4 regions of the Mesorhizobium sp. M1142 genome follow, and region 4 is predicted to be linked to each of the others. Evidence: predicted binding sites of a transcription regulator. Region 4 holds the regulator's gene; each other region holds the start of a gene.
What was found. The regulator LexA, encoded in region 4, represses DNA repair genes until DNA is damaged. The targets are predictions, from matches to a motif close to TGTTCNNNNTGTGTTCNG.
Positions count from the first base shown of each region.

Region 1: the regulator LexA is predicted to act here: its motif matches at 3,884-3,901, upstream of NKH42_RS07175 (helicase-related protein).
Region 2: the regulator LexA is predicted to act here: its motif matches at 4,058-4,075, upstream of dinB (DNA polymerase IV).
Region 3: the regulator LexA is predicted to act here: its motif matches at 5,048-5,065, upstream of uvrA (excinuclease ABC subunit UvrA).

Region 1 is NZ_JAMYMK010000003.1:175,337-182,763, reverse strand. Features, by position in the region: gene NKH42_RS07200 (acetyl-CoA C-acetyltransferase) at 1-555, shown strand, start outside; gene phbB (acetoacetyl-CoA reductase) at 660-1,385, shown strand; gene NKH42_RS07190 (FAD-dependent monooxygenase) at 1,451-2,401, opposite strand; gene NKH42_RS07185 (FAD-dependent monooxygenase) at 2,503-2,700, opposite strand; gene NKH42_RS07180 (TetR/AcrR family transcriptional regulator) at 2,636-3,367, shown strand; gene NKH42_RS07175 (helicase-related protein) at 4,069-7,427, shown strand, end outside.
Region 2 is NZ_JAMYMK010000024.1:12,123-19,549, forward strand. Features, by position in the region: partial or broken gene NKH42_RS27360 (sulfite oxidase) at 1-581, opposite strand, end outside; gene NKH42_RS27365 (FAD-dependent oxidoreductase) at 1,220-2,740, shown strand; gene dinB (DNA polymerase IV) at 2,767-4,005, opposite strand; gene NKH42_RS27375 (GNAT family N-acetyltransferase) at 4,119-4,577, opposite strand; gene NKH42_RS27380 (hypothetical protein) at 4,650-5,012, opposite strand; gene NKH42_RS27385 (hypothetical protein) at 5,201-5,497, shown strand; gene NKH42_RS27390 (XRE family transcriptional regulator) at 5,697-6,401, opposite strand; gene NKH42_RS27395 (hypothetical protein) at 6,476-6,874, shown strand; gene NKH42_RS27400 (GcrA cell cycle regulator) at 6,996-7,427, shown strand, end outside.
Region 3 is NZ_JAMYMK010000014.1:28,787-36,213, forward strand. Features, by position in the region: gene NKH42_RS21695 (hypothetical protein) at 1-191, shown strand, start outside; gene NKH42_RS21700 (MarC family protein) at 266-895, shown strand; gene NKH42_RS21705 (OsmC family protein) at 904-1,329, opposite strand; gene NKH42_RS21710 (single-stranded DNA-binding protein) at 1,453-1,965, opposite strand; gene NKH42_RS21715 (cupin domain-containing protein) at 2,240-2,566, shown strand; gene NKH42_RS21720 (ArsR/SmtB family transcription factor) at 2,648-2,962, shown strand; gene NKH42_RS21725 (SRPBCC family protein) at 2,959-3,483, shown strand; gene NKH42_RS21730 (ATP-dependent Clp protease proteolytic subunit) at 3,509-4,114, shown strand; gene NKH42_RS21735 (hypothetical protein) at 4,213-4,509, shown strand; gene uvrA (excinuclease ABC subunit UvrA) at 5,215-7,427, shown strand, end outside.
Region 4 is NZ_JAMYMK010000010.1:177,532-184,958, forward strand. Features, by position in the region: gene NKH42_RS18465 (molybdopterin molybdotransferase MoeA) at 1-769, shown strand, start outside; gene NKH42_RS18470 (hormone-sensitive lipase) at 777-1,607, opposite strand; gene kynU (kynureninase) at 1,704-2,951, opposite strand; gene lexA (transcriptional repressor LexA) at 3,400-4,134, shown strand; gene NKH42_RS18485 (ComEC/Rec2 family competence protein) at 4,128-6,593, opposite strand; gene gltX (glutamate--tRNA ligase) at 6,690-7,427, shown strand, end outside.

The sequences.
Region 1 (7,427 bases), on a different contig from region 4:
GGCGACACCGTAGTCGACCAGGATGAATACATCCGCCACGGCGCGACAATCGATGCCATGACCAAGCTCAAGCCGGCCTTCGACAAGGAAGGCACGGTGACGGCAGCTAATGCCTCCGGCATCAACGACGGCGCCGCAGCTGTGGTGCTGATGACCGAAGCGGAAGCCGCAAGGCGCGGCATCACACCTCTGGTGCGTATCGTTTCCTGGGCGACCGCCGGCGTCGACCCGCAGATCATGGGGACGGGACCGATCCCCTCTTCGCGCAAGGCGCTGGCCAAGGCCGGCTGGTCGGTCGGCGACCTCGATCTGGTCGAAGCCAACGAGGCCTTCGCCGCGCAGGCCTGCGCCGTCAACAAGGACATGGGCTGGGACCCGGCGATCGTCAACGTCAATGGCGGCGCCATCGCCATCGGCCATCCGGTCGGTGCCTCGGGCGCCCGCATCTTCAACACGCTGGTCTACGAGATGCGCCGCAGAAGTGCCAAGAAAGGTCTTGCCACGCTGTGCATCGGCGGCGGTATGGGCGTTGCCATGTGCGTGGAAGCATTGTGATGAGATAGGCGATACGAGTAGGATGCTGGTGCAAAGCGAGTAGGGAATAGAGGGCAAACCCCACCGCTTCAACGCGCAGCCATCTGCATTTCCCGGGAGGACACATGACAAAGGTTGCAATCGTCACAGGCGGGTCGCGCGGCATCGGCGCGGCGATATCGGTCGCCTTGAAGAGCGCCGGCTATTCGGTGGCCGCAAACTACGCGGGCAACGAGGATGCGGCGGCAAAGTTCAAGGCAGCGACCGGCATCCCGGTCTATAAATGGTCGGTCGCCGACTATGAAGCCTGCACTGCCGGCATCAAACAGATAGAGGCCGATCTCGGTCCCGTCTCGGTGCTGGTCAACAATGCCGGCATCACCCGCGACGCGATGTTCCACAAGATGACGCGCGAGCAATGGAAAGAGGTCCTCGACACCAATCTTTCCGGCGTCTTCAACATGACGCATCCGTTGTGGGGTGGAATGCGCGACCGCAAGTTCGGCCGCATCATCACCATCTCCTCGATCAACGGCCAGAAAGGCCAGGTCGGCCAGGTCAATTATTCGGCTTCGAAGGCCGGCGACATCGGCTTCACCAAGGCACTGGCCCAAGAAGGCGCGCGCGCCGGCATCACCGTCAACGTCATCTGCCCCGGCTATATCGCCACCGAGATGGTCAAGGCGATGGACGAGAAGGTGCTCAACGAGCGTGTCATCCCGCACATCCCGGTCGGCCGTCTCGGCGAGCCGGAGGAGATCGCGCGCTGCGTCGTCTTCCTCGCTTCCGACGATGCCGGTTTCATCACCGGCTCGACCATTTCAGCCAATGGCGGCCAGTACATCAGCTGAGGCTTGGGATGTCGCGGATGCCCCCGTACCGGCCCGACGGCAGGTACGGGCAGATAGCCGGGCTGTCACGCGGCAAGCTTCAGCGCTGGGCTGGCTTCAGGCTGGGTTCGGGTAATTGAACCTGCCTTGCACGCGGGTGCCGGCAGACGGGCAAGCGGTGCCCGGCTGAGGCCCGACAGCTTCAAGGCGATGCGGCGCTTCAGGAATGGTGTGAGGTTCAGCACCGATAGTACGAGGTTGCGAACGAACCGCTTCACTGGACTGCGGGCAAGCGCCATGCCGGTCATCATGCCAGCCAGGTCAAGCACCTCTTGGGCTGCCGGGCGTCGCAGCGTTTCATAGAGTTCGAGCTCCGCTTCGGGGCGCACGCCGTTCACCACGTCGCCAAGCAATTGGCCAAGCACGACCGCGTCGACGATGCCGGTATTCATGCCTTGCCCTCCCGCCGGACTGTGCACGTGCGCGGCATCGCCCATCAGGAACAACCGGCCCTTGCGGTATGACCGGACCAGGCGGTGATGCACGCGAAACCGCGAGCTCCATTTCAGCTCAAGCACCCGGCCTCGTCTGCCGGTCGGTCCGCGGCTGTCGAGCAGCACCTGTATGTCTGCGACTGCGGGTTTTTCCGGTGCATCGTCCATTGTCGCGACGACGCGGTACGATCCGTCTGGGAGCGGCGCCACCACCACCAGTCCGGCTGGCGCAAAGAACAGCGATACTTCGGTTGGCCCAACCGGCCAGTCGAGACGAACGTCGGCGAGAACGAACGACGCCTCATAGGCCGCGCCGTCGAACTCGATGCCGGCCGAGTTGCGCACCAGGCTGTGCATGCCGTCGCCGCCAACGACGTAACGTGTCGATATGATCTTCTCGCGGCCGTTCTCGACCACCGTCACGCGCGCACCGTCAGTGTCCTGAACCACCGCTTTGGCCTCGACCATGCGGTGGATCACGCCGCCCAGGGCGGCAATCCGCTCGGCGAACACCTGCTCGGTGAGATTCTGAGGCAGCATCATCAGATAGGGATGTCTCGACGGAAGCTTTCCGAAATCGAGCTTGAGCAGTGCCCGGCTGCGATCTCGGATGGCGAAATTCTGCAGCTTCAGGGCAAGTTCGCTCAGCCGCGCGTGACGCCCAGAGGCTCCAGCGCTTCCAGCGTCTGAGCGTGGATGACGCCGGCCCGCGAGGTCTGAAGGCCCTCCCCAAGCCTGTCGATCAGAATATGGTCGACCCCGGCCTGGTGCAGCACGATGGACAGCGCCAAGCCGGTCGGGCCGGCGCCGATAATCAGGACTTCCGTTGCATCAGGCAACATTTTCGCTCTCCATTTATCAACACATGTTGACTTTCTAGCCGAAGCCATTGCATTTGTCAACAGCCGTTGGCATATGGATTTCATGAGCGAGAATCAGCAGAAGAAAACCAGCAAGTCGGACCGCACCCGCGCCCAGATCCTCGAAGCCGCGAGGCTGCTGTTCGCCAAGCACGGCTATGACGGCGCCTCCATCCGCGACGTCGCCGCCCATGCCTCGATCGATCCGGCCATGGTGATCCGCTATTTCCGCAGCAAGGACGAGCTATTCGCCAGAGCGGCGGTCGTCGACCTGAAATTGCCGGCACTGCGGGTGATCGATCGAACCGCCATCGGCAAGACACTGATCAGGCGATTTCTCGAAATCTGGGAAGATCCGGCCAACGGTACCGGCATGGCAATTCTGCTGCGGTCGGCGACGTCGAACGAATTCGCCGCCGAAAAGTTGCGCGATGTATTTGCCAACCAGGTGAGGCCACTGGTTGCGGCGGTCGCTGATCCCGCCGATGCGGGCCGGCGGGCCGGACTCATTTCCAGCCAGCTGCTGGGTTTGGCGATGTGCCGTTACCTGCTGGGCCTACCACCGGTCGTCGCCCTGTCTCACGACGAAATCATCCAGACCGTCGGCCCTACATTGCAGCGCTATGCCGTCGGAGAGGACGTGCCTTGAACAAGCCGTTCAGCGTGAGGCCGAGTCTGAGCCTCATGCGGCAAGTGCGCCGACCGATTGGCCATGACGCCGGCGTGTGCCGAACCAGCACGCAAAGGTTAATGGCCGCTGCGCAGCCTGTGCACAATCCGTCCCGCAGCCTGTGGATTCTCGGTGGAGAAGCTGTTCACAACACAACATGTTGCGGTGAACAAACCAAGAAACTTCGGCTATCTCTGATTCGTCGCCGATTCGTTCCGGCTTTGAGCGGAACGTTAACGACGAGAGCTGAAAACGCCCTCGAAATGATTAAAGCGCGTTAGGAAACATCAATAATTTCATAATGTTGTGCGAAGCAGATTGGCCACCCACGACCATTCACCGGCAAAGGTTAACCATGGTGCTCGCCTGGATGCCGCTTGCATGAATCGGGCCAGTTCCCGTGATTCAGCATGTGGTGAGGTACGCCGGCAGAAAACCCAGATGTAGCCGTGAACAAAACCTGAATCGGCGAGAGTCAGTGATTCGTCGCTGATTCGTTCCAGACTCGTTCCAACTGTTAATCGGGAACAGATTTTCTGGCTTTGAAGCGACCAATCGGCCTGCCCTCGGCACATTCCGCTTTCGCTTCGCGCCCGAAATCCCTATGTGTCGCCTGTCATACGCGGCCAATATGGGCGCGCTCCCGACAATGCGAGGCGGAGAGCCTTATTTCCAGGCCGATGAACATCCATCCGAAACACACTGAACCGCTGATCCTGACCGGCCGGGACGTGACGGCCGTGCTCGGCCCGACCAACACCGGCAAGACCCATCTCGCCATCGAACGCATGGTGGCGCATGAAAGCGGCGTCATCGGCCTGCCGCTCAGGCTGCTTGCCCGCGAGGTCTATGCGCGCGTCTGCGAGAAGGTCGGCGCCCATAAGGTTGCGCTCATCACCGGCGAGGAAAAGATCCAGCCGGCTGGCGCGAAATACTCGGTCTGCACGGTGGAAGCGATGCCGCGCGAGACCGACGCCGCCTTCGTTGCCATCGACGAGGTCCAGCTCGCCGGCGATCTCGAACGCGGCCACATCTTTACCGATCGCATCCTGCATCTGCGCGGCCGCCAGGAGACGCTGCTGCTTGGCGCGGCCACCATGCACGGCATCCTGCAGCGCCTGCTGCGGGGCGTGTCGGTGGTGACCCGGCCACGGCTGTCGCATCTTGCTTATGCCGGCTCGAAGAAGCTGACCCGCCTGCCGCGGCGCACCGCGATCGTCGCCTTCTCGGCCGACGAGGTCTATGCCATTGCCGAGCTGATCCGCCGCCAGCAAGGCGGTGCCGCCGTCGTGCTCGGCGCACTCAGCCCGCGCACCCGCAACGCCCAGGTGGCGCTGTTCCAGTCGGGTGACGTCGACTACCTCGTCGCAACCGACGCCATCGGCATGGGCCTCAACCTCGACCTCGACCACGTCGCCTTCGCCCAGAACCGTAAATTCGACGGCTACCAGTACCGCAACCTGACAGCGGCCGAGCTCGGCCAGATTGCCGGCCGCGCCGGCCGGCATCTGCGCGACGGCACCTTCGGCGTCACCGGCCAGGTCGATCCGCTGGATGAGGAACTGGTCAAGAAGATCGTGGCGCATGATTTCGACCCGGTGAAAGTGCTGCAGTGGCGCACCGCGCATTTCGATTTAGCCAACCTCGATGCGCTGAAGCGCTCGATCGAGACCAACGCCCCGGTCGAGGGCCTGACGCGCGCGCTGCCGGCCGTGGACGCGCAGGCGCTCGAGCATCTGTCGCGCGACGAGGACGTCCGGGCACTCACCACCGATGCGAGACGCGTGGCGCTGCTGTGGGAAGCCTGCGCGCTTCCCGACTACAGGAAGATCGCGCCGGCCCAGCACGCCGACTTGATCGCCTCCATTTACATGGACCTTGCCAGGCATGGCCATGTCGACGAGAACTACATGGCCGAGCAGGTGCGCCGTGCCGACACCACCGAAGGCGACATCGACACGCTGTCGCACAGGATTGCCCAGATCCGCACATGGACCTTCGTTTCCAACCGACCCGGCTGGCTGGCCGATCGGGCACACTGGCAGGAAAAGACGCGCGAAATCGAAGACAGATTGTCGGATGCGCTGCATGAGCGGTTGACGAAACGTTTTGTAGACCGCAGGACTTCCGTCCTCATGCGGCGCCTTAGAGAAAACACGATGCCTGAAGCCGAAATCAGCCCAACCGGAACCGTCCTCGTCGAAGGCCATCATGTCGGCGAGCTGCAGGGTTTCCGCTTTACCGCCGACCAGAGCGCCGGCGGCGAGGACGCCAAGGCGGTGCGGGCGGCGGCGCAGAAGGCGCTTGCCGCCGAGTTCGAGGCGCGGGCCGAGCGCTTCGGCGCCTCTGCCAATGGCGACATCGCCCTGGGTTCGGATGGCACGCTGCGCTGGATCGGCGCGCCGATCGGCACGCTGGTCGCCGGCGAAGACGCTTTGAAGCCGCGTCTTGTCCTGCTGGCCGACGAGCAGCTCACCGGTCCGGCCCGCGACAAGGTTGCGGCGCGCGCCGAGCGCTTCGTCAATTTCCAGATCGAATCCCTGCTGAAGCCGCTGGTCGACCTCAAGAATGCCGAGCAGATCACCGGCATCGGCCGCGGCATCGCTTTCCAGCTTGTCGAGCATTTCGGCCTCATCAACCGTCGCGACATCGCCGACGAGATGAAGTCGCTCGACCAGGAAGGCCGCGCGGCGCTTCGCCGCCTCGGCGTGCGCTTCGGCGCCTACCATGTCTTTGTGCCGGCGCTGATCAAGCCGGCGCCGGCCGGGTTGATCACGCTCCTGTGGGCGCTGAGAAACGACGGCAAGGACAAGCCCGGCTTCGGCGATGTCGTTCACGCACTGGCCTCCGGCCGCACCTCGGTGGTCATCGATCCGACCTTCGACAAGACCTTCTACAAGCTTGCCGGCTACCGCAATCTTGGCCGGCGTGCTGTACGCGTCGATATTCTCGAGCGGCTGGCCGACCTGATCCGGCCGGCGACCAACTGGAAGCCGGGCCTCGGGCCTCGCCCCGATGGCGCCTATGACGGCCAGTCCTTCATGGTGACGCCGCCGATGATGTCGATCCTCGGCGCGACCGCCGACGACATGGAAGAAATCCTGAAGGGGCTCGGCTATCGCGCTGATGCCAAACCGGCGGCCGAGGTCAAGGCGCGGCTCGAAGCACAGGACAATGCCGCGCGCGAAGCGGCCGCTGCAAAGCAGGCGGCTGAAGACGCAACGCGAGTCGAGCAGGCGAGGATGGCGGAAGCATCTGCCGCGGCAGAGCCGCCGGCGGAGGCTTCGGAACCCGTGTCGGATGCGGCTCCCGTTGCGGAGGCGGCGGCCGAAGCTGTAACCGAAGCGACGGCAGAGCCTGTCGCGGAAGCTCCAGCCCCTGAAGCTGCGGCAGAAGTCACGCAAGAGATCCTGCCCACCGCCGAAGCGGTTGCAGAACCAGCGGCCGAGCCAAGGGCGGCGGAACTTGGGGCGGAAACTGAGGCTATGGCACCGGCAGAGCCGCCGATCTTCGAAACGACGGAAACATCGCCGGCCGAACCTGCAGCGACGGCGGAAGCAGTCGCCGACGACGCTGCCCCGGAGGCGGAGGAGCCAAAACCTATCCTGTTGTGGCGGCAGGGTCGTTTCGACCAGCGCCCGCGTCATCGCCAGCATGACCACCGCCCCCGGGACAATCAACGGGGCGCTCGCGCGCGCAATGGTCAAGCTGCGCCGGACAGTCGCAGCGATGCGCCGGTAGATGCGGGCGGGCAACCGACACCAGGCGACCGGGCCGCCCGTCAGGGGCGCCACGACCCGCGTGACGGCGCCGGCAAACCGCGCTTCGATCGCAGCAAGTTCAAGCCTAAACCGCAAGGCGAGGCTGGAGAGCAGCGCGCCGGCAAGCCACAAGGCGACCGCCCCGACCGGCGCGAAAACCGGCCCGACTGGAAGGCTGGCCGGCAGGACGGTAAAGGCAGCGCCCAAGGCGCAAAGCCCGCCTTCCAGTCGAAACCGCGTGAGGAACGCCCGGTCCGCTTCGACCCGGACTCGCCCTT
Region 2 (7,427 bases), on a different contig from region 4:
ATCGCGTGGGCGAGCGACATGCTGCGAGCGAAGTTCTGCTGCATCTTGACGTCGCGTATTGCGACCTCGCCTTTGTCAGTACCGAAAAAGACGACCTCGATGCCCTTCTCCAGAACGCCGGCTTCCTCGAGGATCGGGGCGAGCGGCGTCCCAGCCCAGCGGGCATTGCCGATGCCGCCGGTGAAGAAGGGAAACCCGTGGTTGCCCGAGCATTCCACTGTGAAAACGACCTCCTGCCGCGGTCGTGCCCTGATGTCGGCGAGCGTCAATTTTAAGGGCTTGTTGACCAGGCCTCCGATCTCCATCGACCATGTCTTCTCGTCGATCGTTGGTCGGTTGAAATGCGAGATGCTGAAGAACTTGTCGTTTGGCGTTATCCAGCTATCCAAATCTTCCCAGACAAGCTGTTTCTGGATACCTACCGGATCGGGATTTTCGGTCGGCTGATCCAGCCATGGAATAACTTCCTCGCTCGGCCGTGTTGGAAAAGCGTAAGCCCGACGCGAGGTATAGAGAGCAGCAATTGCGGCAAGAGCCGCGCTTCCTTGAACAAGAAGTTCTCTGCGCTGAAAATCAGGCATGTTGTTTACCTCCCAGTTGATCGTTGATCCGGAACGGGCTGCAACGTGCCTTCGGCCGTAGCCTGATCACGGATAGGCGACACAATGTGAAGTCTGCCCATTCGGAAGTATCCGGATGGCTCAGACAATCACCGACGCAAGTCAGGCATGTGAAGCGTTGGACGAAACTCTGGCTCGCGTTTCGCATGCCAAGAGTGCGCCTTTGAGAAGGACGTGTCCACAACTTGGACGGGACATGATGATGATTGCGACATTCCATGCCGATTTTCGGTCCTGCCAAATCGTTGCTGCTCGGATCGCTGCCGAACGCCCGCTTCTGGGTCATTTCGGGACCTTCGTGGGTTCTCGTCGAACCGGTGTTTCCTGCCGGCCAGTGGGTTGGTCGGCCGGCCGGCATCGCCCTGGTCGCCTGGGGCGGCGCAACGCTTTGGTCTGACGACCAGGGCTGCCTCGAATGTCGCATTTGCAGGAAACGATCCCTCCTGACGCAAAGTGCATCGCACCGCCCAGCCAGGCCGGCTCACAACGCGTCGGGGCGGACCGGCGGTGACGTCAAGCTTACGCAGGCATTCAGGCGTCGAGGAACTTTGAATCTTGGCGTCCGTTTATCCGAATGTCGGGTATGAAGGGCTCCGCCAATGAATGTCAGCGATGAAAGGACTGTATCGCTTTGGGCGGCAACCGAAGTCGCGCCTGAGGCGGTTCCGCTCGAGCGGAGTGAACAGGTCGATGTCGTGGTCGTCGGATCTGGCATTGCCGGACTGTCGGTCGCCTACCAACTGGCCGTCGCCGGGCAAAAGGTGGCGGTGCTCGATCGCGGCCGGATCGGAAGCGGCATGACGGCACGCACCACCGCGCATCTGTCGTCGATCTGCGACGACTATTTTTCGGAACTGATCAAATTGCGCGGCGAGGAACTGGCGCGGATTTACTACCAAAGCCAGTCGGCGGCTATCGACCGTGTCCAATCGATCCAGGAAGCAGAGGGTATCGCGTGTGATTTCCGCCGCCTCGACGGCTTTCTGTTTCCGGCGTCAGGCAGAAGGGAATCCGTCATCGAGCGCGAACTGGGCGCCGCTCTGAAGATTGGTGTCGACGTCGAGAAAACCGCAGGCGTGTCGTTTGCAGGCTTTTCGGATACGCCCGTCCTTCGCTACGCCAATCAGGCGACATTTCACCCCCTCGAATATCTCCGCGGGCTGGCTGCGGGCATTCGCGCGCGCGGCGGCATGCTTTATGCGCAGACCATCGTCGACAAGGTCGCGGAGACCGACGGCGGCGTCCGCGTAAGCACGGTCTCGGGCTTTACCGTGTCTGCCAGATCGGCCGTTGTCGCCACTAATTCGCCGATCAACGATCGGGTCGCGCTCCACACCAAGCAAGCGCCGTATCGGACCTACGCGATGTCGTTCGAGATCGCGCGCGACGTTTTGCCGGATGCACTCTATTGGGACACGCTGGATCCCTATCACTACGTTCGCCTGCAGCCTGGTGAAGGCAAAACCGACTTTCTGATCGTCGGTGGTGAGGACCACAAGACAGGGCAGGCCGACGATGCCGACAACCGCTTCGCGGGCCTGGCGGACTGGATCAAAAAATTGGTGCCCGATATCGGCGCGGAAACCAATCGATGGTCCGGGCAGGTGATGGAGACCGTCGACTATGCCGGGTTCATCGGCCGCAATCCCGGCAACCGGCATGTCTTCGTGGTCACCGGCGATTCCGGTCAGGGCATCACCCATGGGGTTGTTGCCGGCCAATTGGTTTCCGACCTGATCCTGAAGGGGGAAAGCCCTTGGCGGGAACTTTACGAACCCTCCCGCAAGACGGTACGGGCGATCGGCGACTATTTGGCGGAGAATGCGACAGCGATCAGGAGTTTTGCCGAGTATGTCGCGCCTGGCGAAATCGATTCCGCCGATAAGCTGCGGCCGGGAGAGGGCGCCATCGTGCGCGAAGGGCTTACCAAAGTCGCGGCTTTTCGCGATGAGGACGGCACGCTCCACAAGCGCTCGGCCGCATGCACCCATGTCGGCTGCCACGTCCATTGGAACTCATTGGAACGCTGCTGGGACTGCCCCTGCCACGGCTCGCATTTTGCCGTCGACGGCACGGCTTTGAACGGGCCGGCCGTATCGCCCCTGGCTCCTGTCGGATAATTTTTTTTTCGCCCCCGCCGCGCAACTCACAATTCCTTCTCGGCCAGCTCCCGAAATGCGTCGGGAACCGACCGCTGTAGTCCGAGCGCGACCGAGGCGTAGCCGACCGCCTCCCAGCCGAAGCGGTCGCGGATCTTGTCGATGGCGCGATCCGCGATCCAGCGCGCCGCGTCCTTCCGGGTGCCGGGGCGGCGGCGGTCGTCGAGCCCGAGCGGCAGCTCCAGTTGCAGCCCGGCATGCTGCTCCAGATGCGATACGGCGATCGCCAGCAGCGAGATGGTCTTTTCGTGCGGATGGTCGATGAGCACCTTGCGCACCAGCGCCTCGGCGATTTCGGCCAGCATGGCGGTTGCCGAAATCGGCTGGTCGAGCGTGACCGAGCGCGTCACCGAGCGCAAATCGGCAAAGCGGACACGAACCGTCACCGTGCGGCCGGGCCGGGATTTCGCACGCAACCTGGTGGCGACCCTGTCGGCCAGATGCAGCAAAGCGGGGACGAAGACCTGCTCGTCGGCCGGTTTTCGGCCGAGCGCCGATTGCGCGCCGGCCGAGCGCGCCCGGCGCTGCGTCTCAAGCTTGCGCGGATCGCGGTTCCACGCCAGCGCATTCAGTTTCTCTCCCGCCGCCGGCCCGAGCAGGCGCTCCAGCGCGCCACTGTTGGTCTTCGCCAACTCGCCGATGGTGTTGACGCCGATACCGGCCAGCCGCTCCCTGGTGACGGGGCCGACGCCCCACATCAGCTCGACCGGCAGCTCATGGAGGAATTCCAGCTCGTGGCGCGGATCGACCACCACGAGCCCGTCGGGCTTGGCCACTTGTGAGGCGATCTTGGCCAGATGCTTGGTGCGGGCCACTCCGACCGAGATCGGCAGGCCGAGCTCGGCCCGCACGCGGCGGCGTATCTTGCCGGCGATCTCGGCCGGCGAGCCGAACAAATGGGTGCAGCCGGCGACGTCGGCAAAGGCCTCGTCGATCGAAATCCGCTCGACCACCGGCGTGAAATCGCCGAGCACCTTGATTGCCGCATCGCCCAGCCGCTGATAGTCCTTGAAATGGCCGCCGACGAAAATGAGTTGCGGGCAGAGTTCCCGCGCCCGCCGTCCCGGCATGCCGCCGCGCACGCCGAACGCCTTGGCCTCATAGGATGCGGCAAGCACTACCCCGCCGCCGACGGCAATCGGCTTGCCGCGCAAGGCCGGGTCGAGCAATTGTTCGACCGAGGCATAGAAGGCATCCAGATCCGCGTGGAGGATGTTGGCTTCCATCCGGCCCGTTCGCTCGCGGCGGCTCGAACGCCGCATTGTCTCGCGTTATGATAGGAACATAAAGAGAACATTGCGGGTGAATTGTCAAGCAGCGCGGAGGCCGCCGCCGCAACCTACAGCGCCATCTTGTAGCCGAGATGACTGGCGGTGAAACCGAGGCGCTCGTAAAAATCGTGCGCCTCCCGTCGACCTTTGTCCGTGGTGAGTTGGACGAAGTTGCAATTGCGCGAACGGCACGTTTCAATCGCCCATTCGACCATCAGTTTGCCGACGCCGCGCGAGCGCCATTGCCGGGCGACGCGAACGCCTTCGATCTGGCCGCGCCAGGCACCCTTCCTGGAGATACCCGGAAGGAAGGTGAGTTGCAGGGTCCCGACCACTTGCCCGGCCTCGACAGCCACGGCCAGCAACTGGTTGGGATCGGCATCGATTGCGCTGAAGGCATCGAGATAGGATGGCGCAAGCGGCGTGGATAGGTCTTCCCGGTCTGCGCCGAGCACATCGTCGGCAAGCATTGCAACGATCGCCGGCAGGTCGGGCGCCTGCGCGCGACGGAATTCGATCTCGCTCATCGCGCGAAGACATACGGTGCGACGTCGGCGATCGCAATATCCGTTTTGACTTGCAAGGGAAGGCCCGCGCCTTCAGGTGATCTCGAACGCCCAGAGGCGGTGGCCGTAGCGGCGGAAGAAGCGGGCGAAGAGGCGCTGCTGTCTGGCACGGGCGAGGTCGGCGGCGCGCCTTTCCTGCCGCCAGCGCGGCATGTTGCGGAACATCGCCAGGAAGCGGGCGGCGTCCTCGAGTGCCTCCTCGGCTGTCTGCGCCGGGCGGATCGCCGCCAGGAACAGAACGCGGCTCGGCTTCATCTGGTCAATCGCCACCTTGCGCTGGCGATGGCCCTGGCGTGCCTTGCGGATGCCGTCCTGGCGGATGGCCGCGAAAGCGGCAAGCATGGCCGGGCTGTCGCCGCTATAGCCGCAGGCATGGGCGAACTGGGCTGGGTTCATCGTCGCTCCCTTGCTGCCGGCCGGCCGCGGTTCCGTGGCTCGCGCCGATTCCAGCCCGCATGAGATATAAGCATAACTCAAATAATTGAACAAGTGAAACTTTCACGTTGATGTAAGCGGAACCGACTCGACTCCGCTCCAAAAACCGATAATGATGTGAACAAAGCAGGAACAACGATGGGGTGGCCATGGCATTGGCGGGCAAGGAAGCGACGATCGCCGATGTCGTCTCGATTGCCGTCGAGTGCATCGATTGCGGCCGCAACAGGTGGTGGAAGCCGGCCGAGCTCAAGCGGCATGGGGTGAGGCCGGAGACGCCGCTATCAGCGCTTTCGGGGCGCCTCATCTGCAAGGCCTGCCGTGCCGATGGCCTGCCGGGCGCCGCCGTTTCGATCCAGGCCGCCTTCATCGACGACCGGCAACGGGTGCGCGCCGAGGCGCGCCTGCTCAACGGTCGAGAGCCGGAGCAGTCGAGGCGGGCTTGAGGGGGGAACTTCCTTCTCCCCTTGTGGGAGAAGGTGGATCGGCGCGTAGCGCCGAGCCGGATGAGGGGTGCTGGAAGAAACTCGGCGTTAAAATATGGAACGATTTTAAAGCCTTACGTAGCGATCCGTCCGGCACCCCTCATCCGACCGAGCTTCGCTCGGCCACCTTCTCCCACAAGGGGAGAAGGGAAAACCCTCCTCAATACCCCAGCAGTTCCTTGAGCGGGATGACGCGGAAGACGTTTTTGATGGCGTAGCGGTTGAAGGTCAGCGTCTTGGGCGGATTGTACTGCTCGACGATCAACTCGGCGGCGGTGCGCTTGACCAGCTTCTTGATGAAGGCCTTGCCGTTTTGCTCGTTCTCTTCGGGCAGCGTCTCGATCACCACATGGTCGCCGGGCACGGCGTCGCGGCCGCCGCAATAGATCATCTCGCCGGGCTCGTAGCGCGGCACCATCGAATCGCTCAGCACGTGCAGCGCAAACACATTGCGCAGATGCCGGATCCCCGGCGGCCGCTGGACATAGCCGGCCGGTTGGCCGTTGAAGGTGAAGTCGCCATCGTCGCCGCCGACGGCGGTGCCGAGAAGCTGGATGTCCATCGGTCCGGCGGGCAGGGGGCCGGGATCGGTGACGATCTCGGCATCGGCGACCGGTCCAGCATCTTCGAGGAAGACGACCTCGCCCTTGCCGAGCGCCACCGGATCGACGCGCAGGAAAGCGGCGGTCTTCAAAAGGTTCTCGGTCTTGGGCAGGTTGCGCCCGGTCTCCCAATTGCCGACGGCAGCGACGTCGGTGTCGTTGTGCTCGGCAATGTGACGCATCACCAGGCCGCGCTGCTTGCGCGCCCGGCGGATCGCCGCTCCGACCTTGATCGACAGTGCAGTTTTCGCCATGGCTCCCATCTGAGACATAAGATTCGGTTTCGTCTATGCAAGAATCGCTTGCATTATGATTTGAGTTATGCTCTTATGCGGGCATGCACAAGTCGCTTCACCAGCTTTCGGTCCTTAAATCCGCCGTTCAGCGCGCCGGCGGCGCTGGCCTGGAGGCGGTACCGCAAACGATCGCCAAGGCCATGCATGTGCCAACCGTTTCCCCTTCGTCGCGGCTGTCCTCCTCCCCGGCCGGGCCGATGCCCGAGGCTCGCGCCTCGGTTCCGGCAGCGCAAGCGGCCGGAACGGCCGGAGCCGTTCCCCTCACGGCTCCGGCCACGAATTACCCGTCGACCGGCAACGCGGGTGCCGCGGTTTCCTGGATCCGTACCGAAGACGGCACGGTCATCGCCTTCGACAAGCGGATGGGCAAGGCAGTCTCCGGCGCAACCAGGCAGGCGGCCGAGATGAAGCTCGATCGTAGCAGGCCACGCGAAGGCTGATCGGCTTTCCAGCCTGAGAGCCGGCGAAGCCGGCGCCACACACAACCACCCTTGCAGGGAATAAAACATCATGGCCGCCCGCTATTCCGCCTCTGAATTGGAACAAATCGAGAACTTATTGATGAGCGGGCTGTCGGCCGCGAAGATCGCCACCCGGTTGACCGCGCTGGGCGGCCGCCCGGCCTCGCGCGCGGCCATCATCGGCATCGTCCACCGCACCGCCCGTTTGCGCACCATCGGCCTTGCCAGATCCAAGGGCCGGTGTGGCGGACGCTCGGGCGGCCGGCTCGGAGATTCGGCGCCTGAGCCATCAAATGCCGCAAGCCAAGCGGAGGCCGATCCGAAGGCCGAGCCACGCTGCCGCCCCGCCAGGCTGTCGGCCAGGCTGGCGCCGCCGGCCTGGCAGCCGGGTCCGGCTCGGATCACCGGGTCCGATGGCGAGCGGCTCGAAATGCCGGCGCCGCGCCCGATCGCCGCCGGCGGCCGCCAGCCACATTTCGCCGCCATGCGCTTCATCGATTGCCTTTTCGACCGTTGCCGCGCGCCGCTCGAC
Region 3 (7,427 bases), on a different contig from region 4:
GCCAGTTGGGCCGCGTCGAAGGCGACACGATCGTCCAATTAGGCGCAGACGGCACCGGCCCTTCGGTACGCTGGAGCTTTTCCCGGATCACCGGAGATTCCTTCCGCTGGCTGGGCGAGCGTTCGTTTGACGACGGCGCCACCTGGCGTCTCGAAGTCGAGTTTCTGGCGCGCCGCACCGCCAGCCCCTGATCCGCACGGTTTCCACTGGCTTCGCTTTGCTCTACCAATCCCGTTAACCGGCATTGCCGGCGGGGAGGGTCAGCATGCCGAGCTTCGACAGCCTGTTCAACGCCTTCGTCACCATACTGGTGACGATCGATCCGCCCGGCCTGGCGCCGCTCTTCCTTGCCGTGACCCGCGGCATGAACCGCGAGGAGCGCAACCAGGTCTCCGTGCGCGCCTCGATCATCGCTTTCCTGGTGATGGCATTGTTCGCAATCGCCGGCGCGTCGATCCTGTCGGTCTTCGGCATCACCCTGCCGGCCTTCCGCGTCGCCGGCGGCTTTCTGCTGTTCTTCATCGCCTTCGAAATGGTGTTCGAGCGCCGGCAGGACCGTAAGGAGAAGATCGGCGACGTCGCCATCACCAGGGACATGATCCACAACATCGCCGCCTTTCCGCTGGCGATCCCGCTGATTGCGGGTCCCGGCGCGATTTCGGCGACCGTCCTGCTCTCAAGCTCGTTTCAGGGTTTTGGCGCGCAGACAGCCCTTGTCGGCATCATCGCCATCTGCCTCGTCATCACCTACCTGGTGTTCGTGCTGTCAGAGCGCATCGATCGTATCCTCGGCCAAACCGGCCGTTCGATCCTGACACGGCTGCTCGGCGTCATCCTGGCGGCGCTCGCCATACAGTTCGTCGCCGACGGCATCAAGGCGCTGATGGCGACCTAGGAACTGCCCTACTTCGCTGTCGTTTCAATGACTTCGAAGTCATGGGTAATCTCGGCAGTCTTGGCCATCATTGCCGAGGCCGAGCAGTATTTCTCGATCGAAAGCCCGATCGCCCGCTTCACCTTGTCGTGTGACAGCGCCCGGCCCTTGACGACAAAATGCATGTGAATGCGGGTGAACACCCTGGGATCGGCTTCTGCACGGTCGGCATCGAGTTCGACCACGCAATCTTCGACCGCCTCGCGCCCCTTTTCGAGGATATGGACCACGTCATAGGCCGAGCAGCCTCCGGTGCCGATCAGCACCAGTTCCATTGGGCTCGGCCCCGGCGTCTTGCCCTCCAGCCCGAACGCCGTGCCTAGCACCAGCTTGTGCCCACTGGCGGACTCGCCAACAAAAGTGCGCTCCTCCACCCATTTGACCCTTGCTTTCACTTGATACGTCCTTTCACCGCTCAAACGCACAACGTCCCGAAAATCCAAGACAGATTTTCGGGACGCCATTTCGTGGCCAAGGTGCTGGCGCTTGTCGCCGCAAGGGCAGTCCGCCCCGAGAAATCAGAACGGGATTTCGTCGTCCAGCTCGCGCGATGAACCACCGCCGCCGCCCTTGTTGGCGCCACCCCGATTGAAACTTTCGCCCGGGCCGGACTGGCCGAAATCGGAACCGCGGCTCGCACCGCCACCGGCATAGTTGCCGACCTGGCCGCCGCCCTCGCCCCGTGCGTCGAGCATCTGCAGCTCGCCGCGGAATTTCTGCAACACGATTTCAGTCGTATAGCGGTCATTGCCGGTCTGGTCCTGCCATTTGCGCGTCTGCAGCTGGCCCTCGACATAGACCTTCATGCCTTTCTTCAGATACTGCTCGGCCACCTTGGCGATCTGGTCGTTGAAAATCACGACATTGTGCCACTCGGTCTTTTCCTTGCGCTCTCCAGATGTCTTGTCGCGCCAGCTTTCCGACGTCGCGATGCGGATATTGACGACCGGGTCACCCGAATTCAGGCGGCGGATTTCAGGGTCCGCCCCGAGGTTGCCCACCAGAATGACCTTGTTGACGCTACCCGCCATGACACTTCTCCGCGCTCATCCGAAACCAAATTCCTTGTCGCTCCACCTTACAGGCTATGGACAATCCCTGCCTGCCGTGGCTGCCTTTTCCCACAAGGTTTTTGTTCTCTTTTCGTTCTAGTTTAAAGGTCCTGCACTGTCAATAGATGTCAGTAACAAGTAGGGTCTTGGCGCCGAATTTTCCACGAACCCTGAGATCGAGGCGAACTCAATGAAGATGGTCGAGCATGACGATCAGCCGCAAGAAGAATGGCGGACGGGAGTAAAGACCCGCATGCATGTCTCGGCCTGCAACGGCGCAACTCAACTTTGCATATTTGAACAATGGGTCGAACCCGCGGTTGGCGCCCCGACACATTGGCACCCGGTCGAGGAAGTGCTTACCGTCATCGCTGGCAGGGCCGAGATGTGGATCGATGACGAGCATCTCGTCTTGACTGCCGGACAGTCGCTTGTTGTTGCCGCGCACAGGCAACATGGCTTCCGAAACGTCGGCTCCGAACTGCTTCATATCCATGCCGTGCTCGCGTCACCAGTTTTTGAGGCAACGTTTAACGGATCGCCAGACATGGTGAGACGCTGGCTTCCGACGCGTTTGTAAAATCTCGCCCGTCGCAAAAAACACTGCCTGTCTTAAAAACGCGACTTGCCAAACCGATAAGTATCGACTTATGCTTCTGGAATGATCGAAGCAGAGATTTTTCGGGCACTGGCCGATCCAACGCGTCGCGCCGTCTATGAGCGGCTCGCCGACGGCGAGATGACGGTATCGGAACTCCGCAATGGCATGCCGGTTTCGCAGCCGGCAGTATCGCAGCATCTCGCGGTGCTGCGAGGTGCCGGCCTCGTGGTCGAACGCCGGGCCGGCCGCAATGCCTATTATCGCGCCGATCCGAACGGGCTTGCGCCGCTGCTCGGCTGGATCGAACGCTACCGCGCGTTCTGGCCAGAGCGCATCGAAAGGCTCAAGACGGTTTTGAAGGACATGGACCAATGACCAGCCGAGGCAAAGAACGCGCGGAAATGGCGGCAGACAAGATCGAGTTCGAGTGCGAGCTGCCCGAGCCGCCGGAAAAAGTGTGGCGGGCGCTGACAGTGCCGGACCTGCTCGCGGCCTGGATGATGCCAAACGACATTGAACCAAAGGTCGGCAACCGCTTTGCCTTTAAAGCGCCGGATGCGCCGATCGAGTGCGAAATCCTCGACGCGGATCCCGGACGGCTGCTGCGCTATTCCTGGCGGGAGCGGCCGGCGCCCGGCGATACGCGGGTGCCGCCCGGCAGCCCGGTGGAAAGCCCAATGAACGATAGGCCAGTGGATAGCATCGTCACCTTTACGCTCGACCGCACCGTTTCCGGCGGCACGCATCTGCGCATCGTCCATGATGGTTTTGCTCGGGCAGCAGTGCCGGAGATCGCCATGGCAGGCGCCGGTTGCCGACTTTCGTTTGAAGCGCGTACTCCCAAGTACAAGCAGATCGCCGCAAACACCGCGCGCCTCTTTATGCGCGCGGCCTGAACGACGACAGTCAAAGGAGATAACGATGAGCGGCCTTGCCAATTTGGTGCCGATGGTGATCGAGCAGTCGAGTCGCGGCGAACGTGCCTTCGATATATTTTCGCGGCTGCTGCGCGAGCGCATCGTCTTCATCAACGGGCCGATCGACGACGGCACCTCGGCGCTGGTCTGCGCCCAGCTTCTGTCGCTGGAATCCGACAATCCCGACAAGGAGGTCTCGCTCTACATCAACTCGCCGGGTGGCGTGGTGACCAGCGGTTTCGCCATCTACGATACGATGCAGTATATCAGCTGCCCGGTCTCCACCGTTTGTATGGGCTTCGCCGCCTCGATGGCCTCGTTTCTCCTGATGGCGGGCACGCCAGGGCGGCGTATCGCGCTACCCAACACCAGCATCGTGCTGCATCAGCCTCTCGGCGGTTTCCAAGGCCAAGCCTCCGATATCCAGCGCCATGCCGAGGGCATCCTTCGCACCAAGCGGCGCATGACCGATCTTTACGCCCATCATTGCGGCCGCACCTACGAAGAAGTGGAACGCACGCTCGACCGCGACTTTTTCATGACCGCCCAGGAGGCCAAGGATTGGGGACTCGTCGACCATGTTTTCGACACCCGCAAGCAGGCCGCATGAACGAGCAGGGCCGGCGGACGCAACCGACGCGATTGAGCGCCCGCAATTTCAGCGCCATCGGTCTGGTCTTGCCGCCATCACGGCACTATAGTCCGGCGATGACCGCCAGCCGTTCATCCAGCCTGTTGTGCCTTGCTATCGCTACTGTGGCCGGCACGAACATGCTGGTGGACATGGCATTTGCCCAAGATAATTCGACGTCTTCGCAAAAGGGCGCCCTGCCCGGCGTGACCAGCGACTATCGCATCGCCGAGCCAGGGCCGCAGCCTGAGCCCGACGACGCGGTTCCAAGCAGCGGCAACGGCACGTTCAAGATCGGCGATACCGACGTTCGGATTTCCGGCAGCATAACCATCGATGTCGCTACCGGCGGAATCAGGCCCCCCAGCCGGTAAGTTCGCCTGGCATGCACCACAAATGTGCCCTTCAAACGAACAGCCCCGTCATTGCTTGTGCAATTGACGGGGCTTCTTGGATCTAAAATCCAAATTGCCGGGAGTGTACTGCCGGCTTTTTATTTCGGATGCTTCGCGGCGTTCAGCCGACGATCCGACTAGCAGTCTCTGATTGTTGTGGGGATCGGCAGGTCAACGTTGGCAGGTAGCGCAAAACGCTTGGCCTAGCCACTTATACCTGCCGCGGCTCCAGCGACACGTGGAGCCTCAAGGAACTGTCCGGTGGAGTCATGCCTCTGCTCTCCTTCTGTTCGTTGCGACTGTCGTCGAAGCGCTCATCGCATAACCCGCGGCGTCTCGCAGGCTAGCCCCAGGCCGCGAGGCCATCGAAAGACGGCCGGCTTCGTTGACGTTTGGAGTCTGCCCCCGTGACAGATGGACGTCAACCTTGAATGGCCGATTACCGAAAAATGTGATCGCGAGACGCTTTGTGAACCCCGGGTGAACCCAGCCGCACGGGCAGCTTTTGTCAGGAGCGTGTTCGGCCTTTGTTCTTTCCGCTTGCCCGTTCGCGCGAAAGGCGGTTAAACGCTTTGGTCGAGAGTTGTGGCGTCTCTCGAAAAGGCGGCGAAATTACCTACATAGGGGATGGTCGGGAAAACCCGCCCATCCCACGAATTCCAGATTCTGAGGCGGCGACCGGCGATGGCCGACCATAAATATCTCTCCATTCGCGGGGCACGCGAACACAATCTGAAGAATGTCGATCTCGACCTGCCGCGTGACAGCCTGATCGTCATGACCGGGCTGTCGGGGTCAGGCAAGTCGTCGCTTGCCTTCGACACGATCTATGCCGAGGGCCAGCGCCGCTATGTCGAGAGCCTTTCGGCCTATGCACGACAATTCCTCGAAATGATGCAGAAGCCGGACGTCGACCAGATCGACGGCCTGTCGCCAGCCATCTCCATCGAGCAGAAGACCACCTCGAAGAACCCACGTTCGACTGTCGGCACCGTCACCGAGATCTACGATTATATGCGGCTTTTGTTCGCCCGCGTCGGTGTACCTTATTCGCCGGCCACCGGCCTGCCGATCGAGAGCCAGACGGTCTCGCAGATGGTCGACCGGGTGCTTGCAGTCGAGGAAGGCACCCGGCTGTTCATCCTGGCGCCGATGGTGCGCGGCCGCAAAGGCGAGTACCGCAAGGAACTGCTGGAGCTGCAGAAGAAGGGTTTTCAGCGCGTCAAGGTCGATGGCGTCTTCTACGAGATCGCCGACGTGCCCGCGCTGGACAAGAAGTACAAGCATGACATCGACGTTGTCGTCGACCGCATCGTCGTGCGCGGCGATCTGGCGACGCGGCTCGCCGATTCCATCGAGACCGCGCTGAAGCTTGCAGACGGACTGGCGGTAGCGGAATTTGCCGACAGGCCGCTCGACGCCAGCCAGACCGGCGAGGATTCGGTCAACAAATCGAAGAACGAGACGCATGAACGCATGCTGTTCTCGGAAAAGTTCGCCTGCCCGGTGTCCGGCTTTACCATTCCCGAGATCGAGCCCAGGCTGTTCTCCTTCAACAATCCGTTCGGCGCGTGCCCGACCTGCGATGGGCTCGGCAGCCAACGCGCCATCGATGCCAGCCTGGTCGTGCCCGACGAGAATGTCTCGCTGCGCGCCGGCGCCGTCAGCCCTTGGGCGAAATCGACGTCGCCCTATTATGCGCAAACGCTGGAAGCGCTGGGCGTTGCCTACGGCTTCAAGCTCGGCGACAAGTTCAAGGATCTGAGCGAAGAGGCAAAGCAAGCCATCCTGCACGGCACCGGCGAGCGCGAAATCACCTTCCACTACGATGACGGCCTGCGCTCCTACAAGACGACCAAGACCTTCGAGGGCGTCATCCCCAACCTCGAGCGCCGCTGGAAGGAAACCGAATCCGCCTGGATGCGCGAGGAGATCGAGCGCTTCATGTCGGCCACGCCCTGCCCGGCCTGCCGCGGCTATCGGCTGAAGCCCGAGGCGCTCGCGGTCAAGATCGCCGGCAAGCACATTGGCGAGGTCACCGAGCTGTCGATCCGCAAGGCCGACCAGTGGTTCACCGATCTGCCCGCTTCGCTCAACGACAAGCAGAACGAGATTGCGGTGCGCGTGCTCAAGGAAATCCGCGAGCGGCTGCGCTTCCTCAACGATGTCGGGCTCGATTATCTGACGCTGTCGCGCAACTCCGGCACGCTGTCAGGCGGCGAGAGCCAGCGCATCCGTCTTGCCTCGCAGATCGGCTCCGGCCTGACCGGCGTACTTTACGTGCTGGACGAGCCGTCGATCGGTCTGCACCAGCGCGACAATGCCCGCCTGCTCGATACGCTGAAGCATCTGCGCGACATCGGCAACACAGTGATCGTCGTCGAGCATGACGAGGACGCCATCCTGCACGCCGACTATGTCGTCGATATCGGCCCGGCCGCCGGCATTCATGGCGGCCACATCATCGCCCAGGGCACGCCGCAGCAGATCATGGCGACGCCCGCTTCGATCACCGGCAAATATCTGTCGGGCGAGCTCGAAGTGGCGACACCGGCAGTGCGGCGCGAGGCCAAGAAGAGCCGCCGGCTGAAGGTCGTCGGCGCGCGCGGCAACAATCTGAAGAACGTCACCGCTGAAATCCCGCTCGGCACTTTTACCGCCGTCACCGGCGTGTCCGGCGGCGGCAAGTCGACCTTCCTGATCGAGACCCTGTTCAAGGCGGCGTCGCGCCGCATCATGGGCTCGCGCGAGCATCCGGCCGAGCACGACCGCATCGAGGGGCTCGAATTCCTCGACAAGGTCATCGACATCGACCAGTCGCCGATCGGGCGCACCCCGCGCTCCAACCCCGCCACCTATACCGGCGCCTTCACGCCGATCCGCGACTGGTTCGCCGG
Region 4 (7,427 bases):
GCTGCCCAAAGGCCGCCTGCTCGACCCGGCGGCCTTGTCGCTGGCGGCATCGGCCAATCACCCCGAGGTGCGCGTGGTCAAACGGCCGCTGGTCGCCATCATCGCCACCGGCGACGAATTGCTGCCGCCGGGCAGCGATCTTGGCCCCGACCAGATCATCTGCTCCAACGCCTATGGTGTCGCTGCCGCCGCACAGTCGGTCGGTGCGCGGGCGCTCGACCTTGGCATCGCGCCGGACCGCAGGGAGGCGATCGCTGCGCTGGTTGAAAAGGCCGTGAAGGCTGGCGCGAACGTCATCGTCACGCTGGGCGGTGCCTCGGTCGGTGACCACGACTTCGTGCATGACGTGCTGACCGGGCAAGGCATGACGCTCGATTTCTGGAAGATCGCCATGCGGCCGGGCAAGCCACTGATGTTCGGGCGGCTGGGAGACATTCGCTGCATCGGCCTGCCCGGCAATCCGGTGGCAAGCCTGGTCTGCACTCAGCTCTTCCTGAAGCCGCTGCTGGCGCGGCTCGGCGGCCGCGCCTTTCAGCAGGATATACGTCGGGCACGGCTCGGTGCCGCCATGCCGGCCAACGATCTCAGGCAAGATTATGTGCGGGCTGTTGTCATAGATGACGCCGGTACGCTCGTGGCGACGCCGTTCGGCATCCAGGACTCCTCGATGCTGAAAATGCTGGCCGATGCCAACGGGCTGATCGTTCGCGCGCCGTTCGCGCCTGCCGCGGCGGCGGGCTCCCCCTGCGACGTGCTGATGCTACGCTGAACCTGCCTCACTCCGAGATCAAGGTCCGGGTCAGCGGATGGTCTGGATCGGCCAAACCGTCGATGATGTTGAAATGATGCCGGTCAGGCTCGACGACCGAGCTGGTCGCGGTACCCAGGCCGATCCAGATGTTGGCCAGCAACGCGCTCTGACGCAGGAATTCGGCGCGCTCGCCGCCGCCGGCCCAGCAGGTCAGGCGGGCCTTGTCCATCGGGCGCAGCAGCACCGGGCTTTCGGCCTGCGCCTCGGCCTCATCGATCGCGATCGTCTTGTTCATGCCGGTGCGCATGATCGGGCGCAAATCATGCACCCCCGAGATCGACACCACGTGACGAACGCGCCGGACGACTTCGGGCGCCAGCGGCGTCGTCGCCGTAACCATCCGGCTAACAAGATGGCCGCCGGCCGAGTGCCCGGTCAGCATCAGCGGCCCTGGGACCATCGCCGCCGCCTTGCCGATCGCCGCGCCGACTTCCTTGACGATTCCGCCAATGCGTATCTGCGGACAGAGCGTGTAGGACGGCATCGCCACCGCATAGCCGCGATCAACAGGGCCAGCGGCAAGATGCGACCAGAAATTCTTGTCGAATTCCATCCAGTAGCCGCCATGAACGAACACCACGAGTCCCTTGGGCTTGATGGCCGGCAGGAAAAGATCGAGCCGGTTGCGTGGGTTGTCGCCATAGGCCATGTCGAGCCGCGCCCTGCCCTCGGTCGAAAGCACGTCGCGGAAAACCCGCGCGGGCTCGATCCAGGCCGCCGGCCAGCGATCGCTGCCGGCTATGTTGGCGCCGTTGGCATAGGCGTTGTCCCAATCGGCAATGTGACGTTCGAACACCCTGCGCCCTCCCTGGCAATATGGCCTTGCAACCTAGCCGTGAGCATCGCGCGGCACGTCGTCGCCAGCCTCACGATTCCAGCTCTCGCATCAATCTCAAGTGACAGCTGCTTTGATGGCGAAGCGCGCATCCTTCCACGCACCGGTGCGCAGGATATCCTCAAGCACTTTGACGGCCTGCCAGACATCGGCATAGCCGACATAGAGCGGGGTGAAGCCGAAGCGCATGGTCGATGGCGCGCGAAAATCGCCGATCACGCCACGTTCGATCAGCGCGCGCATGACCTGGTAGCCATGCTCATGCATGAATGAAATCTGGCTGCCGCGTTTTTCCCCATCGCGCGTGCTTTCGAGCGTGAGCCCGTAAGTGCCGCACTTTGCCTCGACAAGCTCGATGAACAGATCCGCCAGCGCGATGCTCTTCTTGCGCACCGCCGTCATGTCGACATCGTTCCAGATGTCGAGCGCGCCCTTCAGCGTGCGCATCGACAGGACCGGCTGGGTGCCGCACAGAAACCGGCGGATGCCGGTGCCGGCCGCATAGCCTGGCTCGAAGGCGAAGGGCCGTGCATGGCCCCACCAGCCGGTGAGCGGCTGCTGGATGTCGGAAAGATGCCGCTCAGCCACATAGATGAAGGCAGGCGCGCCCGGGCCGCCATTCAGATATTTGTAGGTGCAGCCAACGGCAAAATCGGCGTTTGCCTTGTCGAGCTCGACTGGCATCGCGCCGGCGGTGTGGCAGAGATCCCAGACGATCATCGCCCCGGCTTCCTGAGCCCTGCGCGTCAGCGTCGGCATGTCGCGCAGTTCGCCCGACTTGTAGTTGACGTGGTTGACCAGCACCACCGCGGTGCGTTCGTCGATCAGCTCTTCGATGGTCGGCGCGTCGACCCCCGAGAGGCGCAGCAGCGCATCTTTTCGCGTCGAAACCACACCCTCAGCCATGTAGAGGTCTGTCGGAAAACTATCGCCCTCGGCGACGATGACCTGCCGCTCCGGTCGCATGGCCATGGCGGCGTGCAGCAGCTTGTAGATGTTGACCGACGTCGTATCGCAGACCACCGTCTGGCCGACCGCGGCACCGATCAGGCGCCCTAGCTGGTCGCCAAGTTCAAGCGGCATGTTGAACCAGCCGGCCGTGTTCCATGCGCGGATGAGATCATGCGACCATTCTTCGGTCGCGGCCTTGTACAATTCATCGAAAGCGGCACGTGAAGCAGCTCCTAGCGAATTGCCGTCGAGATAGATCACTCCTTGCGGCAAGACAAAGCGGTCGCGCATCGCGCCCAGCGGATCCGCGGCATCCATCGCCTTTACGGCCACGAGATCGGGAATTCCCGTCATGATTTGCCTGCTCCCTCAAAAAATCCAACGCAACGCCGGACACGCATCAACTGTTCTTCCATTACCGGGTAGCGCGTAGCAAGGCTCCACCGGCGAGAAGCAGCCTGACCAGGCGGTGGAAACCTGGAGTTAGCCCGAGGTTGGCGTTTTGAGTTCGTTTCGTTCACGGTGCATTGACCAAACCGCACAGTCGATACGGGTTCAATTCCGTGCCCTTTGCCGACCGACGGCCGATGCCAGTGCCGCCTTCAAGGAGGCCAGAACGGCGCAAACGAAAGCAGAATCAAGGGGATGAGGCTCGCGGCGGTGAAAATACGGTACGCCGGTAGGGGACGTCGTTTGTTTCCCGAGCCTTAACGCATTCATTAAACTTTAAACAGTTGCGGAACACAACTGGAACAGATAGTGTCTGTTCTGGGTTTGTTTTCTGATTCTGTTGGGGGTCGCTATGCTGACACGCAAACAACACGAACTGCTTATGTTCATCCACGAAAGGTTGAAGGAAAGCGGTATCCCACCTTCCTTCGACGAGATGAAGGAAGCGCTCGACCTGGCTTCCAAATCCGGAATCCACCGACTGATTACGGCGCTGGAGGAGCGCGGCTTCATTCGCCGTTTGCCCAACCGGGCCCGTGCGCTGGAGGTACTACGCCTGCCTGACTCGATCGCCCCCGGCCTCAATGCGGCACGCAAGTTCTCGCCGAGTGTCATCCAGGGCAGTCTTGGGCAAGGTGCCCCTCGGCAGGGCAAGCCCACATCGTCGCGCGTCCCTGCAGCCGGCAATGACGACGATGTCGTCGCCGCCGTTTCGATCCCGGTAATGGGCCGCATCGCCGCTGGTGTGCCGATCGATGCTATCCAGCACCAGACGCATTCGATTTCGGTGCCGCCGGATATGATCATGGGCGGCGAGCATTATGCGCTCGAGGTCAAAGGCGATTCGATGATCGAGGCTGGCATTTTCGACGGCGACACGGTGATCATCCGCAACGCCGATACGGCGAGCCCCGGTGAGATCGTGGTGGCCTTGGTCGACGAGGAGGAAGCGACGCTGAAGCGGTTCCGCCGCAAGGGCGCCTCGATCGCCCTGGAGGCCGCCAATCCGGCCTACGAGACGCGCATCTTTGGACCAGACAGGGTCAAGGTGCAGGGCAAGCTCGTTGGGCTGATCCGCCGCTACTGAGTTGCGCCCTTGGTGCCGGCTTTTGGATTGTCGGCTCTGCGGTATGGCGGCAGGCCGCGCGCCGCGCGTGAAAATTTCCGCTGCACGTGCCAGGGCCGGTATGATTTTTCGACGGCGAAGCGGATTTCGGCGCGTGTTGCCGCTTGTGGATCGAAATAGACGGCCGCACTTCCCGCGCGCGCCAGTTGCCGTTTGGTGACGACGAGGACCAGCCGGTCGTAGTAGCAGGGATTATGGGCGGTGGCGTCGTCGATGACGATCAAGCTGGCGAAGGCGCAGGCTGGCCGTGCGGTATCGCGGTCCTTGGCTTGCGCAATGATCGCGCCGGATGGATGCCTGGCGAGGCAGAGACCGTCCGTGCAAATGAACGGCATGCCCGGCGGTAGGTCGGCCGGATCGGCAATGTCGAATTGCGGATCGTTCTTTCCAGGTGTTTCCGGCGCGACGATAGCCTCTGATGTGAGCGCGCGTTTCCAGTTGTCGATCGTGAACTCATTCGGGCGTGCCCGGTTGACGGCGAGCTCACCGCTGCCGATCGGCAGCGCGACCAGCCGTGCGTCCTCCGAGATCAATACGTCGGGTACGCGCGTCTGCGTTGTCGTTAGCAAGCCGGCGAGCGCAAAAGGAATTGCCGCGAGCCGCAACCAGGTCGTCGCCATGCTGGCAACGACGAGGGCGATCGTCACCAGAAGGACAGATCTCAGCGAAATCAGACCCACCGCATCGATCGGCGAGCGCTCGGAGATCCAACCGGACAGGGCGATCATCGCCGTCAGCCCTTTGCCCATCACGTAAAGGAAAGGCCCATCCGCGCCGAACGGCATCGCCAGCGCGCTGAGCACGGCGAAGGGCATGACGACCAGTGAGACGATAGGCATGATGGCCAGATTGGCGAACAGGCTGAGCGGCGCTACGCGCTGGAAATGCCATATGGCGAAAAGCGCCGTGGCGCTCCCTGCAATGATCGAGGTCATCGCCAGGCCGCCCATGCCCAGCAGGACCTTTCGCGTGGCCAAGCGTAGCGGCGATCGCCGGGGCGGCGGCGTGGTGGCCCTGCCGGTGCGGTAATCGGACCAGCCGGCATAGGCGCCGACAAGGGCCGCCGTCGCGGCGAAGGACATCTGGAAGCTCGGACCGACCACCTCGTGCGGCGACACCAGAATGACCGCGATGGCCGAGATCGCCAGATTGCGCATGGTGAGCGCGGCCCGGTCGAACAGCACGGCGATGAGCATCACCGCCAGCATGATGAAGCTGCGTTCGGCCGCCACCACAACGCCGGAAAAGACGAGGTACGCCGCGATCGAAAAAAGCGCGGCGGCTGCGGCATATTTCTTGACCGGCCGTCGCGATGAGAAGTCGGGAAACAGCGCAAAGGCGCCGCGCAGCAGCGCCATGATGGTGCCGGCGACCAACGCCATATGCAGCCCCGAGATGGAGATGATGTGGTAGATGCCTGTACGCCGCATCGCTTCGTTGATCTCCTCGGGAATGCCGGCGCGCACGCCAACGATCAGCGCAGCAGCAATCTCGCCCTCGGCGCCGCCGATGCGGCTGCGGATATGGTCGGCGATGGATTCGCGCGCGTCTTCGATCGCGGAAGAAAGCCGCGCGGCAAGCGGCATGCTGCCCGAAGCCACGACCTTCGGATTGCCGAGAAAGAAGCCGCTGCCGCCGATACCGGCGAAATAGCTGTCGAAGGAGAAATCATAGCTGTCGGGCCGCACCGGGCCGGTCGGCGGCAGCAACCGCACATAGCCGGCGATCTCGGAACCAGCGGCCAGCTCAGCCGGTATCTTCATCGCCGAAATGCGGACCCGTTCCGGCATGTAGCGCAGCGTCGGCCTGGCGGTTGAGATCACATCGATCGTCAGCCTGATGCGGCCGCTAGCCATGGGTTCGTACGATACGACGCGACCCGTCAGCCGCGTCGAGATTTCAGAACCGAGCACATGCGTCCCGACACGCCAGGTCTCGAACTTGGCGGCAAGCACGCCAAGCGCGCAGAGCAGCGCCACCATGAAACACAGGCGCGTCCTGGGCCATGAACGCGAGACGACCGTACAAAGGGCCGCGAGGAGCACGATTGCGATCGGCTGCGGAAAGGCTGGCTCCACCGACAGCGCGAAATATACGACCACCCCGCATGCGAGGAACACCGGCACCAGCAGGAAGGCGACGCCACGGTCGAGTTCCAGGCCGGCTGCCGAGGTTACGCTGTTGCGGATACAGGACGGTGACGGGAGGCGGAAACGACGGCGTAGGCGCACGATGGGCTCGCCCGCGGGCACGAGAACCGTTGCTGGGTCGCTGGCCGGCAGCGACGGAGCATCGAAGCGCGGAGCGGGCAGCAATGCCGATACCGGCAGGGCAGGCGGGGGAGCGGCAAACAGCAAGCGTTCGCTGACGCCGCTACCAGCGTCCTCGCCCTCGCCCGCACCACGGCCTCGCACAGCCATCGGGTCTGCCCCTTGCGCCCTCGACCTCCTATGCTACATGAACGCGCAACGCGCGAAAGTCCGCAAACCCACTTCCTTGGCCCGCCTGAGAGTTCCATGCCCGATAAGGTCGTCACCCGTTTTGCCCCCTCGCCCACCGGTTATCTGCATATTGGCGGCGCGCGCACGGCGCTGTTCAACTGGCTGTATGCCAAGCACACAGGCGGCACGATGCTGCTGCGCATCGAAGACACCGACCGCGAGCGCTCCACCGAGGCGGCAACCGCGGCCATTCTCGACGGGCTTTCCTGGCTTGGCCTGACATGGGACGGCGAGCCGGTGTCGCAGTTCGAGCGTGCGCCGCGCCATCGCGAGGTGGCCGAGGAGCTCGTTCGCATGGGCAAGGCCTATTATTGTTATGCGACGCCTGCCGAGCTGGAAGCAATGCGCGAGAGCGCACGGGCCAAGGGGCTGCCTCCCCGCTATGACGGACGCTGGCGCGACCGCGACCCGTCGGAGGCGCCGCCCGGCGCCAAGGGGGCGATCCGCATCAAGGCGCCGACAGACGGCGAGACGGTGGTGCATGACCGCGTCCAGGGCGACGTGCGTTTTCCCAACAAGGATCTCGACGATTTCATTATTCTGCGCTCGGACGGCAATCCGACCTACATGCATGCCGTCGTCGTCGACGATCACGACATGGGCATCACCCACATCATCCGCGGCGACGATCATTTGACCAACGCCGCACGCCAGACCGTAATCTACCAGGCCATGGGCTGGGAGGTGCCGTCGATGTCGCATATCCCGCTGATCCACGGTGCCGACGGCGCCAAGCTGTCGAAGCGGCACGGT